Regions from separate parts of the Endozoicomonas montiporae CL-33 genome, predicted to be linked through region 1. Evidence: predicted binding sites of a transcription regulator. Region 1 holds the regulator's gene; each other region holds the start of a gene.
What was found. Region 1 encodes FNR, which switches genes on or off when oxygen is low (the NO sensors DNR and NnrR bind a similar motif). Its sites were predicted from a motif close to TTGATNTANATCAA; they were not measured.
Positions count from the first base shown of each region.

Region 2: the regulator FNR is predicted to act here: its motif matches at 3,130-3,143, upstream of nagE (N-acetylglucosamine-specific PTS transporter subunit IIBC).
Region 3: the regulator FNR is predicted to act here: its motif matches at 2,242-2,255, upstream of EZMO1_RS22550 (sulfatase family protein).

Region 1 covers NZ_CP013251.1:3,664,970-3,670,156, reverse strand. Annotated here, with positions in the region: gene EZMO1_RS16810 (hypothetical protein) at 1-49, opposite strand, end outside; gene ttcA (tRNA 2-thiocytidine(32) synthetase TtcA) at 227-1,159, opposite strand; gene EZMO1_RS16800 (TraR/DksA family transcriptional regulator) at 1,556-1,891, shown strand; gene EZMO1_RS16795 (hypothetical protein) at 1,892-2,425, opposite strand; gene EZMO1_RS16790 (adenine phosphoribosyltransferase) at 2,575-3,117, opposite strand; gene fnr (fumarate/nitrate reduction transcriptional regulator Fnr) at 3,239-3,997, opposite strand; gene hemN (oxygen-independent coproporphyrinogen III oxidase) at 4,428-5,187, opposite strand, start outside.
Region 2 covers NZ_CP013251.1:301,975-307,161, forward strand. Annotated here, with positions in the region: gene EZMO1_RS01395 (ROK family protein) at 1-869, opposite strand, end outside; gene nagA (N-acetylglucosamine-6-phosphate deacetylase) at 886-2,028, opposite strand; gene nagB (glucosamine-6-phosphate deaminase) at 2,045-2,860, opposite strand; gene nagE (N-acetylglucosamine-specific PTS transporter subunit IIBC) at 3,415-4,785, shown strand.
Region 3 covers NZ_CP013251.1:4,888,283-4,893,469, reverse strand. Annotated here, with positions in the region: gene EZMO1_RS22555 (OprD family outer membrane porin) at 1-399, shown strand, start outside; gene EZMO1_RS22550 (sulfatase family protein) at 394-1,998, opposite strand; gene EZMO1_RS22545 (TIM barrel protein) at 2,428-3,345, shown strand; gene EZMO1_RS22540 (sulfite exporter TauE/SafE family protein) at 3,456-4,202, shown strand; gene EZMO1_RS22535 (alanine racemase) at 4,206-5,187, opposite strand, start outside.

The sequences.
Region 1 (5,187 bases):
AGGTAATAACCGAGGACAGAGATGTGCCGAGTAGAAGACGAAGAAACATGGCTGAAAAAAACCGGTTTAGGGTATTACCGTTTTTATCGTTGTGAAAAAGTAAAACTGAATTGGCATAGCGTTCGTTTATTAGTATTTAAGGGCTTCAGTAGCGTCGTCATTAACCGTTTGCCCTATCAACTAACTCATTGAAGTTGATAGGGCAAACATGATGCCAGAGAATGGGTCAGATGGTAGCTGGCCCAAAATTAATCACCTGCACAGTATCGTCTTCTTTGGCCGGGGTTGCTTCAGGAATATTTCCCGAAAAAATCTCCTGGCCATCTTCAAACTCGTAAGGCTTGCGCTCACCGGAGCGGTCAATGGTCAGGCTGGTGAAGTCGAACAGTTCGGTATCGGCCATCTGGGAAGGCGCAATATTCTGCATGGCGGTAAAGATGGACTCAATGCGGCTTGGGTGCCTCTTTTCCCACTCTGCCAGCATGGCTTTAATGTTTTGACGTTGCAGGTTCTCCTGTGAACCACACAGGTTGCAGGGGATGATCGGGTAGTTCTGGATTTCAGCAAAGCGGCTGATGTCTTTTTCACGACAGTAGGCCAGTGGACGGATAATCACATTGCGACCGTCGTCCGAACGAAGTTTGGGTGGCATGGCAGACAGGCGTGAGCCATAGAACATGTTCAGAAACAGGGTTTCAACAATATCGTCCTTGTGATGGCCCAGGGCGATCTTGGTGGCGCCAATCTCTTCCGCAAAAGAATACAGAGTGCCGCGACGCAGGCGGGAACACAGACCGCAGGTGGTTTTGCCTTCCGGAATCTTGGACTTAACGACAGAATATGTGTCGCGGTTAATAATGTGGTAAGGCACACCGGTAGTCTCAAGGTACTCTGGCAGAACGTGTTCAGGGAAACCTGGCTGCTTCTGGTCAAGGTTAACGGCAAACAGCTCAAAGTGGATAGGGGCACTTTTCTGAAGGCTCATCAGAATGTCCAGCATGGTGTAGCTGTCTTTGCCGCCTGACAGGCACACCATGACCCGGTCACCGTCCTCAATCATATTGAAGTCTTCAATGGCCTTGCCGGTGTGGCGTCTGAGTTTTTTCTGGAGTTTGTTAAAGTTGTATTTTTCTGCGCCAGTCAGGGTGGTCGAGGTCATAGATTTAGAACACTGATTCCGAGTTAAAGCTCGCGATTATAGCGGTGTGCAATAGTTAGCCGCAATCCGGTGCAACTACCAATAGCGACTGCGAGCAACAACAACCGCGAGAGCATTATTGATGTAGATCAATGGTCAGATGCTGTTTCCGTATAGGCAGAGTGTGTCATTATATGAGATAAAATGTTCTGCAGGGTTTGGATCATCCGCTAACTTTAATCTGTACAAGCGACAGACAGCCGACTGTGGACTTGAAGCAAGACCGATAACCTTTTATCAGGCGCTCTTGACTTGGCCTGTATTAACTTTCATGACCATTTTTGCTGAATTTACAGCAACTCAGGGATAGTCAGTACCAACAATAACCTTCGAAAACACAATATTCAGGGGATTTTTATGAGTGATCACAACAAGTTGAGAGACTGGATGCTAAACCGCCGTGATGAACTGAGCGAGCGGCTGCATAACATTAAAAAAGACGTCACTCGTAAAGCCAGTGCCGACTGGTCGGAGCAGGCACAGGAGCGTGAGAATGATGAGGTGATTGATGCTCTTGGTAATGAAGCAAAGATTGAACTGAATAAAATCAATCTGGCGCTTGATCGCATGAATAACGATGACTACGGCTATTGTGTTGGTTGCGGAGGCGAAATAGCACCTGCCCGTCTGGAAGCTATGCCCTATGCCGATCTGTGCATCAAATGCGCAGAAGCCCGCGATGCCCGTGGCTGATCATAGGCTGCGGATTGCTGTTGATGTCTGATTTTCTCCCGTCTGGCTGGTCTCCCCTGTGATCAGCCGCTCGTAACTGTCTACAAAGCTTTGCACTGAACCGGGGTTGTGGCGGTGAAAATGGTTATGCCAGAGTTTGCCAAGACCCTCGATATCATCTTTAGGCATTGAGTGTATGTTCTTTTCAGTTCTGCAATAGACCAGCCATGCAATAGCTGTTGCGTAAGAGAGGTTTGTCGCCAGCTCAAGGTGTGGATGGCAAAGAAATTCTCTCTGGCTGGCCAGTCCTCTGACCAGACTTGAAAGTTCTGATCGTTTCGCCAGATAAAAATCCCAGATATTTCGATGCATTCGCGGAGAAATATGGTAAATCCCCAGTGCCCGGTGATGATCCTGTTTGATATGAAATCCCAGCTCAGACTCTCGTGCAGCTGTTCCCAGTAACAGGTTTTCAGCCGTAGGGCTCCACATCTGGAGGTGTTTCAGGGTTGGACGAACAACGTGGAGGCGCAATTCCTTTGCACAGATTCCCATGCCTGAATCCTTGTTATGCATTATTCATTTTTATCGTATCACCCGCTTAATACTGAAGCACCAGACATTTGGAAATAAAGTGTAAGAAATATTGTACAGAGAGAACCGGTTGGTTCTCTCTCGGACAGCCTCCTAAGTGGCGGGAAGCATTATTCGCCCTCAAATGCACACAAAGAAAAAGTGGGAACGCCAGCATTTTGCAGACGACGGGAGCCACCGAGGTCGGGCAAATCCATAATGGCTGCGGCTTCAATGGTTTTTGCTCCGAGTTTTTCTATCAGCTGAACTGCAGCCAGAAGGGTTCCGCCGGTTGCAATCAGGTCGTCTACCAATAAAACGCGATCACCTTTGTGCAAACTGTCGGCGTGGACTTCCAGGCTGGCGGTGCCGTACTCCAGATCATATTCCACAGAGAGGGTCTTCGCAGGTAGCTTGCCTTTCTTGCGAAACAGAACCAGTGGCTTGTTGAGTACATAGGAGAGGTTGGAGCCGATCAGGAAGCCGCGGGCATCCATGGCGCCAATATGGCTGAAATCCAGTTCCATGTAGCGGTGGATAAAACTGTCCATCACGCCGCGCCAGGCTTTGGGGTTTTCAAAAATAGTGGTGACATCCCGAAATAGAACGCCGGGCTTCGGCCAGTCCGGAACGCTGCGAATCTGGGACTTAAGATAAAAATCGTCGATGATCATGAAATGGCAACCAGTTACTGTGCGTGTGATGTGAGGTTTGGTGGCTGGAACGGAAGCAACCGCCGGATGTGTACATAAGTACTCAACAATCCGGCAGGCTCCTGAATCCGATTACATCAGATCAGTTTGTTGCAATGATCTGCTCAATATCGGCGGCTTTCCCGCCAGCCAGAGAGCATAGTTGAACTGCATCACGAATTTCAATTTCCTTGCCAACGGCTGAAATCAGACCATTTTTCTGGAAACGTGTGAAAACGCGGCTGACCGTTTCTACCGCCAGTCCCAGATAGTTGCCCATTTCATTGCGAGACATGGACAGTCTGAACGACTGGGATGAGAAGCCACGGCGACGAAAGCGGCTGGCAAGATTGATCAGGAACGTAGCAATACGCTCATCTGCATTCTTCTTGGACAGCAGCATCATCATTTGCTGGTCTTCCCTGATCTTTTTGCTCATCAGGCGCATCAGGTGACGACGCAGCTCCGGGAAGTCATCAGACAGCATCTCCAGCTGCTCAAACGGAATTTCACACACCATGGTGGTTTCCATAGCCTGGGCGGATACCGGATACACGTCAGTGTCCATACCACTCAGGCCGAGGATTTCGCTTGGCAGATAGAAGGCAGTAATCTGTTCTTCACCTTCGTTAGTAGCAGTGTAGGTTTTGATGGCACCGGAGCGAACAGCGTAAACGCTGTCAAACGGATCCCCTTCCAGGAACAGGTGCTCACCTTTTTTCAGCGGACGACCGCGTTTAATGATGCGATCCAGATTGTCAATATCTTTCACACTCAACGCCAGCGGCAGGCACAGAGAGCTGAGACTGCAATCCCTGCAGGCCACATGGCTTGGTTGTCGGACGTTGGGCTTGGACGTCATCGAGTGCCCTCAAGGTCTTTAAATGCAAAACGCTGACTATTTTATGGAAAATATTTTGAAAGTGTAAGTGCGGTGTTGACCTACGAATGTTGATATTGATCGTTTTTTAAACTTAATTCGGCAAGTCGCATTTTGTTGCGGTTAATGCCTAGTCTCGTTGGTGGATGTTTTGTTCTTTTTTGGGGTTTTGAGCAGGTTTTTTGCGACTGGTTTGTACTGGGTTTCATCAGGAGCAATGTTTTGTTGTGTTGCTCTGTGGGGCTTCTATGGAATTATTGTGTAAAAAACGTGTCAGGCAAGGCTGATTTGATGAGGGAATATTCTTGTGGCTCTGCCTTCAGTTGATCATAGTGCCGGTGTTTTTGCTGACTGTTTTTGGGGGAATCAAAGGTTAACCGGTTAAAGTGAGTTAACCTTTGAACGTCTGAGCTTAAATAACTTTAGAAAAATGCTTCACATTATTTTGCTGCTGAAAATAACGGTCAAACACCATACAGATGTTTCTGATCAGCAGCTTGCCAGCCGGTGTTACTTCCAGAACTTCGGGTGTCACTGAGACCAGTCCGTCTTGTTCTAAAGGCTTTAGATTAATCAGTTCAGACAGGAAGTAAGTCGGAAAATCGATTCCGTATTGCTGTTCAATCATGGCTGGCTCAAGCCTGAAATGACAGATCAGCTCGTTAATAACGCTTTGGCGAATCTGGTCGTCTTTCGTCATTTTCAAGCCGCGATGCAAAGGCAGCCGGTTTTCATCAATGGCTGATTGATACTCGGCCATGTCTGTATGGTTCTGTGCGTAGGTTTTTCCTACCTTGCTGATTGAAGATACGCCCATCCCTACCAGATCGCACTGGCTGTGTGTGGTGTACCCCTGAAAGTTGCGATGCAGTGTGCCTTCTTCCTGGGCAATCGCCAGTTCATCATCGGGCAGTGCAAAATGATCCATGCCGATATACACGTAACCACTGTCTAATAATTTACGGGTGGCCTGTTGCAGTATCTGTAGTTTGACACTGGCATCGGGTAAATCTGCTTCACTGATGCGGCGCTGTGGCATAAATCGGTGTGGCAGGTGAGCGTAGTTAAATAGTGACACCCGGTCCGGTTGCATGGTGATGATTTTATTGATGGTGGTCATGAAGCCGTTCAGTGTCTGGTGAGGCAGACCGTAGATCAGATCCATATGGACG
Region 2 (5,187 bases), 2.1 Mb from region 1:
GCATCGGCACCCAGTGTTTCACTGAGTCCTTTAGCGACAGCATCAGAGTAGTGATTCTCTATCGCCTTGTTGGAGAGTTCGGTTTCAAGACAACCAAAGTTGCCGCAGTAACACCGCTTGCCGAGTGGATTCACCTGAATGTGTCCAATTTCACCAACGGGTTGATTCTTGCCTTCGTATAACTTGCCATCAAGAATCATTCCCAGCCCGACACCGTTATGAACCCTGACGTATAAATTATTATCAGAACCTTTGGCAGCACCAAACTGGTGTTCTGCCAATGTCATTGAGGCAATGGAGTTACCCAGATAACAGGGAATACCGGTTGCATCACTGACCTGCTGCGCAAGCGGCCAGTCCTGCACATCGATGTGAGGCGTGAATTTTATGATGCCGTCGGCTGCATCCACGACGCCGGGCAGTGTCAGGCCAATACCGGCAATACGGTTGATCTGCTCAGCATGCTTTGTCTGGAAATCCAGCAACTCGGTGATAATTTGTCTGCCCAGATCGTCCTGATTCAATTTCTGAATGGGCGTTGACTGTTTGGCCAACAAGTTGCCATTGATATCACACAAACCAATATGAATATGTTTACGGCCAGCGCGGGCGGCAAGGATTTGCAACACCTCCATTTTAGGAGACAGGGAGGTTGCCTTTCTTCCGCGTTCAGATTGCTGCCGGTCTACCTCGTGCACCAAACCCTGCTCAACCAGAAACTTGGTGATACGGGTGACACTGCCTCCGGCAAGGTTACACTCCCGGGCAATCTGAACTCTGGAAATTCCGTTCGCATTGACAATGGTTTTGTAAACAGCGGTGATATTTCGCTGTTTTACAAAGTCCATATTGGCAATCATATTCGTCATAACAGTTAAAAAAGTCTCAGGTCTGCCTGGTCATTATCAGGCGTCCACCACTGGCTGTGCCTGTCACGTTATAGCTTTTATCAAGCACAACAAGGTTCGCATAGCTTCCAACCCGAATAGAGCCCATCACCTCGGTTAATCCAATGGCATTGGCAGGGTTTCGGGTGGCCATGCTGACAGTATCAGTTTCGGAAATGCCCTGGGCGATGCAGTTACGTACCGCTTCAGCCATCGTCAGGGCTGAACCGCCCAGTGTACCATCTTTGTTAGTACACATGCCGTTAGCGTGATAAACCGTTTGCCCGCCAAACGAGAAGGATTCAATATCCGATCCGGCTGCCGCCGCTGCATCGCTGACCAGAACCAGGCGGTCTTTCAGAAGCTTCTGGCTGAGTCTCAGGTTGTTCCAGTCCAGATGATAACCGTCAGCAATAATACCTGCTCCCAGAGATTCGCCACAAAGCACTGCGCCCACCACACCCGGCTCCCGATTCTGCATCTGGCTCATTGCATTAAAAAGGTGTGTGACGAAAGAAGCTCCCGCCTGTTCTGCTTCACGAACCTGTTCCAGAGTCGCATCACTATGCCCAATGGCAACAATAATGCCTGCCTGATTCAATTGTCTGATGTCAGATGATGAGCAGACTTCGGGCGCCAGAGTCATCATTGTGATCACATCGGCATTGTTACAGAGAAAGTCGATCATTTCAGATGAAGGCTGTCGTATATAACGTTCATCATGAATGCCCTTTCTGAGCTTGTTAATGTAGGGGCCTTCAATATGCAGTCCGGGTACCCGATCAGGGTGTTTATCTTTATACCGTCTGGCAACGTCAACAGCTTTAACCATGTCTTCATCGCTGCAGGTGATTAATGTAGGCAGAAAACTGGTACACCCGGAGCGCAGGTTGGTGTCGTGCATGATATCCAGCGTTGATTCCGATATATCGTCGTTGAAAAGCACACCACCACAGCCGTTTATCTGCAAGTCGATAAAACCGGGAGCCAACACGCTTCCCTTTAAATCGATGGTTTCAATACTGGTGTCTTCCGGAGCATCAGGGCTGACCTGCTCTATCAATCCGTCAGAGACAACAATCGTTTTTATGTTGCTCTTGCCGGAATCTGTTACCCCGTCCGGAAGTATAAAGTTGGTCAATGCATATCTGACGTTTTTATACAGCATAACGGCTCATTTCCCTGATGTTTTTAGCTTCAATATCTTCAAAGTAACGGAGTGTTTTGACTTTTAATTCCATGGTGGCGGCTTCGTCACACACCAGTATGGATCGGGGATGAAGCTGCATGGCAGAGACGGTCCAGAGGTGGTTTACAGAGCCTTCAACGGCAGCATGAACAGCCCGACTCTTGTCAGCGCCGGTGGCAAGAATAATCACCTCTCTGGCATCTAGCAAGGTTGCCACACCGATGGTTAATGCCAGTTTAGGCACCTGAGTTATATCACCATCAAAAAATCGCGCATTCGCCCGGCGGGTGTCTTCCGTCAGGGTTTTGATACGTGAACGGGACGCCAGTGATGAACCGGGTTCATTGAACGCAATATGCCCATCCCTTCCTACTCCGCCGAGAAATAACTCAATGCCACCGAACGATGAAATCGTTTCTTCATAAGCAAGGCATTCCTGATCCAGATTGTCTGCATTGCCGTTAAGAAAGTGGATATTTTCAGCAGGCAGGTCAATGTGACTGAATAACTGGTTTTCCATGAACTGTCGATAACTTTCGGGATGCCCTGCAGGCAAGCCAACGTATTCATCCATATTGAATGTTACAACATGCTTAAAGCTCACTTCGCCTTCCTTGTATAACCGAATAAGCTCCTGATAGGTGCCTATCGGCGTACCACCGGTTGGCAGCCCCAATACAAAAGGTTTCTGCTCAGTAGGTTTGAACTGCTTAATTCGATTAACGATATAGCGAGCTGTCCAGAAGGCTGTTGTTTCCGGTGTTTTTAATGGAATAAGTCGCATAAAGGTTCCCTGTTTAATAAGCAGTCTGGCATTTATTGTTAAGTGACCAACAGCTTGGAAGCTTGGATCTCAATATGCGAAAGCATGCATCAGACCGATATATTTTTCAATGTAAAATATATCGGTCTATCAAAAAAGGCGTTCTTGCACAAACAACAACTCGTTGACTACTATTCCTCTTCTTTTTCTACTGAACTTGTGATTAATGCTCACAAACCAACCAGAATCAGCTGGTTTTATGATATTTCCTTAACGAAGCAACGGGTTTATTGATACATGTCAAAAGACACAACCAATAGGAAACACAATTTAATTTACAACGTAAAATAATTCTTTATGATCACCATTAAGGGATTTAACGATCGGATCTGTTACTTCCTGTCAACCTGAGAGCAGCAAGCAAAATGGGACACTGTGTGGTGCTATTGCTCGTCTGGTTTTCTTTGATCAATGACCTGTAAAACAGGTATCAACCACATTGTGAACAAGAAAAAACAGGTTGCCATTCAACCAACAAAAACTCTAGCAACTGACTCCAATAAAGAGACGACCACATGAATATTCTCAACTATATGCAAAGGCTCGGCAAAGCATTGATGCTCCCTATCGCCACCTTGCCTGTTGCTGCCCTGTTACTTCGTATTGGCCAACCGGATCTGCTGAATATAGCTTTCATGGCAGAAGCCGGTAACGCTGTTTTCAGTAACCTGCCTCTGTTGTTTGCCATGGGTATCGCAGCCGGTCTTGCCAAAGACGACGCGGGTTCTGCTGTTCTGGCGGGTGCTGTTGGTTACTTTGTTCTGACTGCTGCGGCAAAAACCATTAATGCCGACATTGATATGTCATTCTTTGGCGGCATCATCGCCGGCATCATCGCCGGACACAGTTACAATAAATTCCATACTGCCGAACTGCCTTCTTATCTTGCCTTCTTTGGAGGTAAACGACTGGTTCCTATTATGACCGGTTTGATTGCCCTGGCGGTTTCGGTAGTGGCCGGTTATGTATGGCCATCCATTCAAAGTGGCATTAATGCCTTTGCCATGGGCGTATCCGAGTCCGGCCCTATTGGTCAGTTCTTCTATGGCGTTCTGAACCGTGGCTTGATTCCTGTGGGCCTGCACCATGTTGTGAACTCTGTGTTCTGGTTCGGTCTGGGTGAGTTCACCAACGCTGCCGGTGAAATTGTAAATGGCGACCTGCCACGCTTCTTTGCAGGCGATCCGACTGCCGGTGTCTTCATGGCAGGTTTCTACCCTGTAATGATGTTTGGTCTGCCCGCCGCTGCTCTGGCTATGTACCTGACAGCTCATAAAAAAAACCGTGCGAAAGTCGGCGGGGTTCTGTTCTCTGTAGGTCTGACTGCTTTCCTGACCGGTGTTACCGAGCCTCTGGAATTCCTGTTTGTGTTCCTGGCTCCCGCACTTTATGCCGCTCACGCTGTACTGACAGGCCTTTCACTGGTAGTCACTAATGCCATGGGAGTCCTGCACGGCTTCGGATTCTCTGCCGGTGCCTTTGACCTTCTGCTGAACTGGGGACTGGCAACTAACCCTGTCACTCTGGTTCTGATCGGGCTTGCCTTTGCCGCCATCTACTTCTGCACTTTCTACTTCGCCATTAAGGTCTTCAACCTGAAAACCCCTGGTCGTGAAGACGAAGAAGTGGTTGAAACCATCAAGGTGGATGCTTCCGAACGCGCTGATCACTACATCACCATGCTGGGCGGAAAAGATAACCTGAAAGAAGTCGGTGCCTGCATTACCCGCCTGCGACTGACTCTGAAAGATTCCAACCGTGTGGATGAAGCCGGACTGAAAGCGCTTGGCGCGAAAGGCATCGTTCGCCTTAGCAGCAGTAGCCTGCAAGTCATTCTCGGACCACAGGCCGAAATCATTGCCGGTGAGATTAATCTCCAGTTGTAATCACCTGATAAGACAAGCTCTGCCCCCTCGCAGGGTTTGTCTCTTTGCTTCTTGCTAATAACCTCAAATTGTCATGACCACATCTCCGGCCACCCCGCACTATGAAAATAATGTTCTGCCACAATGCAACTGAAGCAGAGCCTGACAGTGGTCGATGTTTTTGCAGTGGCTTTTAGACCCTGAACTCAAATTGACCTGGGCTGGATCGTTCGCACCCTCGCTTATCTCATGATTCAGAGCTGGCACCATCAGGTTCCACCTCTGGAACATTGAATGCACGGCAAACAGCCCTTTTCTCCAAGTGAGATTATGGCGATCCGATTCAGTCCGTCAGGCTCTGCCGTTCCTCCGTGAACGTTTGGAGCATAGATGATGCAAACGATTGTGAAAAACTGTGCAGGC
Region 3 (5,187 bases), 1.2 Mb from region 1:
GGTTACAACGGTGGGTCCGGCGGTTCAAACGGTGCCTATGAAGTGTGGTGGGATAGTCGCTCTGACTTCAACCATAATGGTGAGAAAGCCGTGTTTTTTGGGGGTTGGTACCACTTTAAACACGGATGGAGTGCTGGCTTGTCTTATGCCTTTGGCTGGGATGGCAAACCTAATACACTCAATCCTGCCGTAACGTCTTCTAAAAAACTGCGGGAGCAGGCCTACAATGCAGACATTAGCTATATCTTTCAGTCAGGTCATCTGAAAGGTACGTCCATAACACTGCATTGTACGCTTTTTAATAACAAAACCGGTTTGCCCAGCAGTTCAAGAGCGTTTCCCGGTGCTTTCAAGGATGAGAAAGATATTAAGTTAATCTTCTCTATGCCTTGGCTATGACTCTTGCTCTGTGTTGGAGTGAAAGCTGTGTGGAAATAATTCTTTCAGCGTTGGTGCAGGCTTATATTCCAGCGGCCGGTCTATCCAGTCAGTGCTTGGCGGCACGTCGTAATAAGTTTCAAGCCTTTTTATTTCTGCCTTCAAACGTTCAATTTCACCGCTATAAGCCGGGTCATTGATGGCATTGTTCATTTCTGTCGGATCTTTAGCAAGGTCATAAAACTCCCACTCATCCATCTGATAATAAAAGTGCATCAGTTTGTAGCGGCTGTCCCGAACACCATAATGACGACTAACGTCGTGCATTGCCGGATACTCATAGAAATGGTAATACAGTGACGAGCGCCAGTTAGATTCAGTGCCTTCAATGATGCTCACCATCGATTCGCCCTGCATTTCTGTCGGTATATCAACACCGGCGTATTCCAGAAAGGTCGGTGCGTAATCGATATTCTGTACCAGTTGACTGACTACTGTTCCTGCTCTGATTCTTGCCGGATATTGCATCAGCAAGGGAGCGCGGAATGATTCTTCGTACATAAAGCGTTTATCAAACCAGCCGTGCTCTCCCATATAGAAGCCCTGATCTGACGTGTAAACGACAATGGTGTTTTCTGCCAGATCGTTCACCTCAAGGTAGTCCAGCACTTCACCAACCGACTCATCCACGGACTTAATTGTCGCCAGATAGTCCTGCAGATAACGCTGATACTTCCAGATAGCCATCACTTCATCGGACCAGTTTGTCTCGTTCGCGTTCATGGCATCATTTCGCTCCTGATAGGCGGCATCCCATTGTGCACGTTGCTCCGGTGTCATTCGTTGCAACAGGTGAGGCCATATATCTTCGCGCCATTCTGCTTCACCAACGGCAGTGGTCATTTTCAGGTCGTGCCCTTCCTGGGCATCGCGATAGATGTTCATGGTTTGCATTTGTGCAGCCACCCGGCCTTCGTAAGTGTCGAAGTAGTTGTCCGGTATCGGAAACTCTACCTGTTCAAAAGCGCGGGTGTGGCGTGGAGCTGGCATCCAGTTCCTGTGTGGCGCCTTATGATGCATGACCAGAGCAAAAGGTTTGGACTTATCGCGTTGTTGATCGAGCCAGTTCAGGGTTTTGTTGGTGATCTGGTCGGTGGTGTAGCCCATCTCCTTCTGAACGCCTTCTTTGGTAATCCAGTCCGGGTTGTAGTATTCCCCCTGATCATTGAGAACTTCCCAGTGATCAAAGTCAAAGCCGTCGGGCGTCAGGTTGATATGCCATTTGCCAATAACGGCTGTCGTATATCCAGCCTCTTTCAGCAGGCGTGGCCAGACATCCTGCGAACCATCGAACAGCTGACCATTATGATTAAACCCGTTTTTGTGACCAAATTTTCCGGTAAACATAGCCGCGCGAGACGGGCCGCACAAAGAGTTAGTCACAAAGGATTCGTCAAAACGCACCCCATTACGGGCAATTCGGTCAATGTTTGGCGTCGGAGCCAGATGGGCAATATCACTGCCATAGGCACTGACGGCTCTGACTGCATGATCATCAGACATGATGTAGATGATATTGGGTCTGTCTGTGTCAGGTTTGGCAGGAAAGGTGGAAGGCATAATCAGTCAGCAGATTGTAGAGTGGTTAATAACTGTTCGAAACGTTTCGATCATCGGCGTTATTCAATTTAATTAGACTGACTCAGGTCAACGACGGAGTGATTTTATACGACTATTGACTATAAAACCGCCAGTTAAACCCTTTGTTAAAGCTAACCGATAAATGTGTCGTGCTTTTGTGTGCGGATATGTCAATAAACGACAGAAAGAATGTCCAATATCAATGTCTGTAATAAACACCATCTGATATATATCAGGCAGAAGGTCATGGCTGTGTTCGACTGTTGCCGGATTTCAGGCACAGTTACACAACCGTTTGGCAGTACAGCGAAACCGCTGCGAAACAGCGGGTTTTCTGGCAGCAAAGGATTGTTCCTGTCAAAAGTGCCATGCCATTAGGAATTATTAACTACAGGCAGGAACCTGATCATGATAAGTCCAACTAAAAAACACGATCGTTACCGCTTTGCCGCTGCGCCCTGTTCCTGGGGTGTAGGTAATCCACAGTGTCCGGATAGCCCTGTATGGCGCGATCTTTTGCAGGAAGCATCAGAAGCGGGTTATTCCAGTATTGAGCTTGGGCCTTATGGTTACTTCCCAACCGATGGCAGTATGCTGAAAGATGAACTGGGGATACGGGGAATGTCCGTGATCTCGGGCAGGGTGTATGAGCAGTTGTGGGATCGCACCCGTCTTGAGGAAACTCTGTCGAAAACAAGGAAAGTTTGCCAGCTGCTGCATTCAGTTGGGGCTAAGCAGCTCGTGATCGTTGATGCGGTCAATGACATGCGAGAACGCTTTGCCGGTATCAGCGAACAGGCACCAAGACTGGAAAAACCGAAATGGCGCACCATGATGTCAACGATTCGCTGTATCGCTGATATTGCTATGTACGACTACGGCATTCGAGCGGTGGTTCATCCACATGCCGGTAGCTATCTGGAGTTTGATGATGAAATTTCCCGGATGCTGGATGATGTGCCCTATGAAAAGGCCGGTCTCTGTCTGGATACCGGACACTTTGCGTATGCGGGTATGGAGCCTGCCGAATGGATGAAAGAATGTACCTTCCGGCTTGAGCATGTGCACTTTAAAGATGTCTGCAACCAGCGTCTCGAGTATTGCCTGAACAGCCAGATGGTTGGCTTTAAGAATGCCTGCGACTTTGGAGTAATGCGCTCTGTGGGCGAAGGCGATCTGGATTATCGCGCCATCAAGGAAGCACTTGATCGTGTTGAATACGAGGGTTGGATAACTCTGCAGCAGCTTCGTGATCCCGGTTCGGAAATCAGTCCTTTTGAAGATGCCCGCCGAAGTCTGAACTATCTTAGAGAACTCGGTTTCTGATCGGATAGTTTTTCGGGTTGTCAGGAGGCGGTCTATTCTCGGACAGCCTCCTCATATGAGCCGTGTGAAATCAACACGGCTCTTTTTTAGGGGCTGTTAATGGAGTGAGTATGGATTTTAGCGTACCTCTGGTTCCATTTTTGTTAGTGGCCGTACCGGCAGTTCTCATTTCTGCTCTGGGCAAAGGGGGATTGGGCAGCGCCATGGGCGTTATGGGGGTTCCCCTGATGTCTCTGGTCATTTCTCCGGTTCAGGCCGCAGCCATTCTGTTACCGCTGCTGTTAATCATGGATCTGTTTGCCATATGGGGCTGGAGACGTTTTGTTGACTGGCATATTCTTAAAATTATTCTGTTGCCCGGTCTGGCCGGGGTCGGTCTTGGCTGGTTGATATTTTACCAGTTACCGGAAAGTGCCATACGCTTTCTTGTTGGCTGCATAGCCATATTGTTTTGTTGTCATCAGTTTTTTTCCAGAAATACCAAGCCGGGCAAACCGAGTCGTCTGAAGGGCATTTTCTGGGCAACAGTCAGTGGTTTTTCCAGTTTTGGCGTTCATGCCGGGGGTGCCCCGCTGAGCGTTTATATGTTGCCGCTGAAGTTGGATAAAAAGATACTGGCTGGCACATCAGCCATCTTTTTTGGTGTGGTTAATCTGTCGAAAATGGTTGCCTATGACGGGTTGGGTGAGCTGACTCTCAGCAATCTTAAACTGTCGGCTATGCTGTTACCACTGTGCCCGATTGGCGTTTATGCAGGCATGAAGCTGGTACACCGTATTCGTGAAGATATTTTTTATCGGGTGCTTTATACCGGTCTTTTTATAACTGGTATAAAGCTGATTATTGATGCATTTTAAACGTCAGTAAGTCAGATCAAACGTTTCCCAGGTATCCTGAAGCTGTTGATTTCGAATGACCAGCAGCTTGCCAAATTGCAGCATAACCCGCTCACTCTGGTGTGGTCGTAAAAATACCAGTTCGTCTTCAAACAACTGCGTGCTGTCAGAACTGGTGAGCATTTCCTGATTGGTGCTGCGACCATACAGCGTGCTGTTGGTTAATCCCTGTGGCGACAGGGGACTGGCTTTCCACCAACCACCGTTAATAAAAAAGGTTTGTCGGAAGTTGTAGTTAAACCACGATAGCAGGCGTGTGAATCGTTCGATGTAGGGAATGGTCAGGCCTTCCTGTTTTTTCAGAACCGGTGTGGAAATGAACAGTGCTGGCTGGTGGTGTTTCAGAGTAGGCAGATCAAAACTCATGGGTTGCACAAAAGCAGAGCCAATGCTGATGTCGTTTATTGCGCCACGATTTTCCATAGGATAAAGCTGATAGGTTTTGCTGCCAGCGCAGTTAAAGCAAAGATTCGAACCATAGAGGTCAAGAAAATCGGTGCGTAACAGGGCAACGTATTCGTCGTAGATTTCCTGTGCCCTCAGGCGTGCATTGATTCGCATTGAGGCCAGCGGTGCCTTGGCAATATGTGACTCGTACCCCATAAATCCGGACAGTTCCAGATGATCCCGGTTAGCACGAATAAGGCTGAGCATGGCCGCCAGCTGCTCCGGGCTGGCAACCCCGCCTCGGTGCAGACCAATATTCAGCTCGATACTGACTCTTAATTTCAGACGGTTCTGTCTGGCAAACAGCAGGTATTGCTCCAGTCGGCTTTGCTTATCAATCAGCCACTGAATCTGTTTGATGCGTTCACGATGGGCAGGCTGAAGCTGCTCATAAAAGCTTTCCAGCAAATGAATCGGGAAAGGCTTACCCAATAGAAAGTCACAACCGGGAAACTGACTCAGCATCTGGGTAAGAAAAGGCTGGTGGAAAACCATCAGA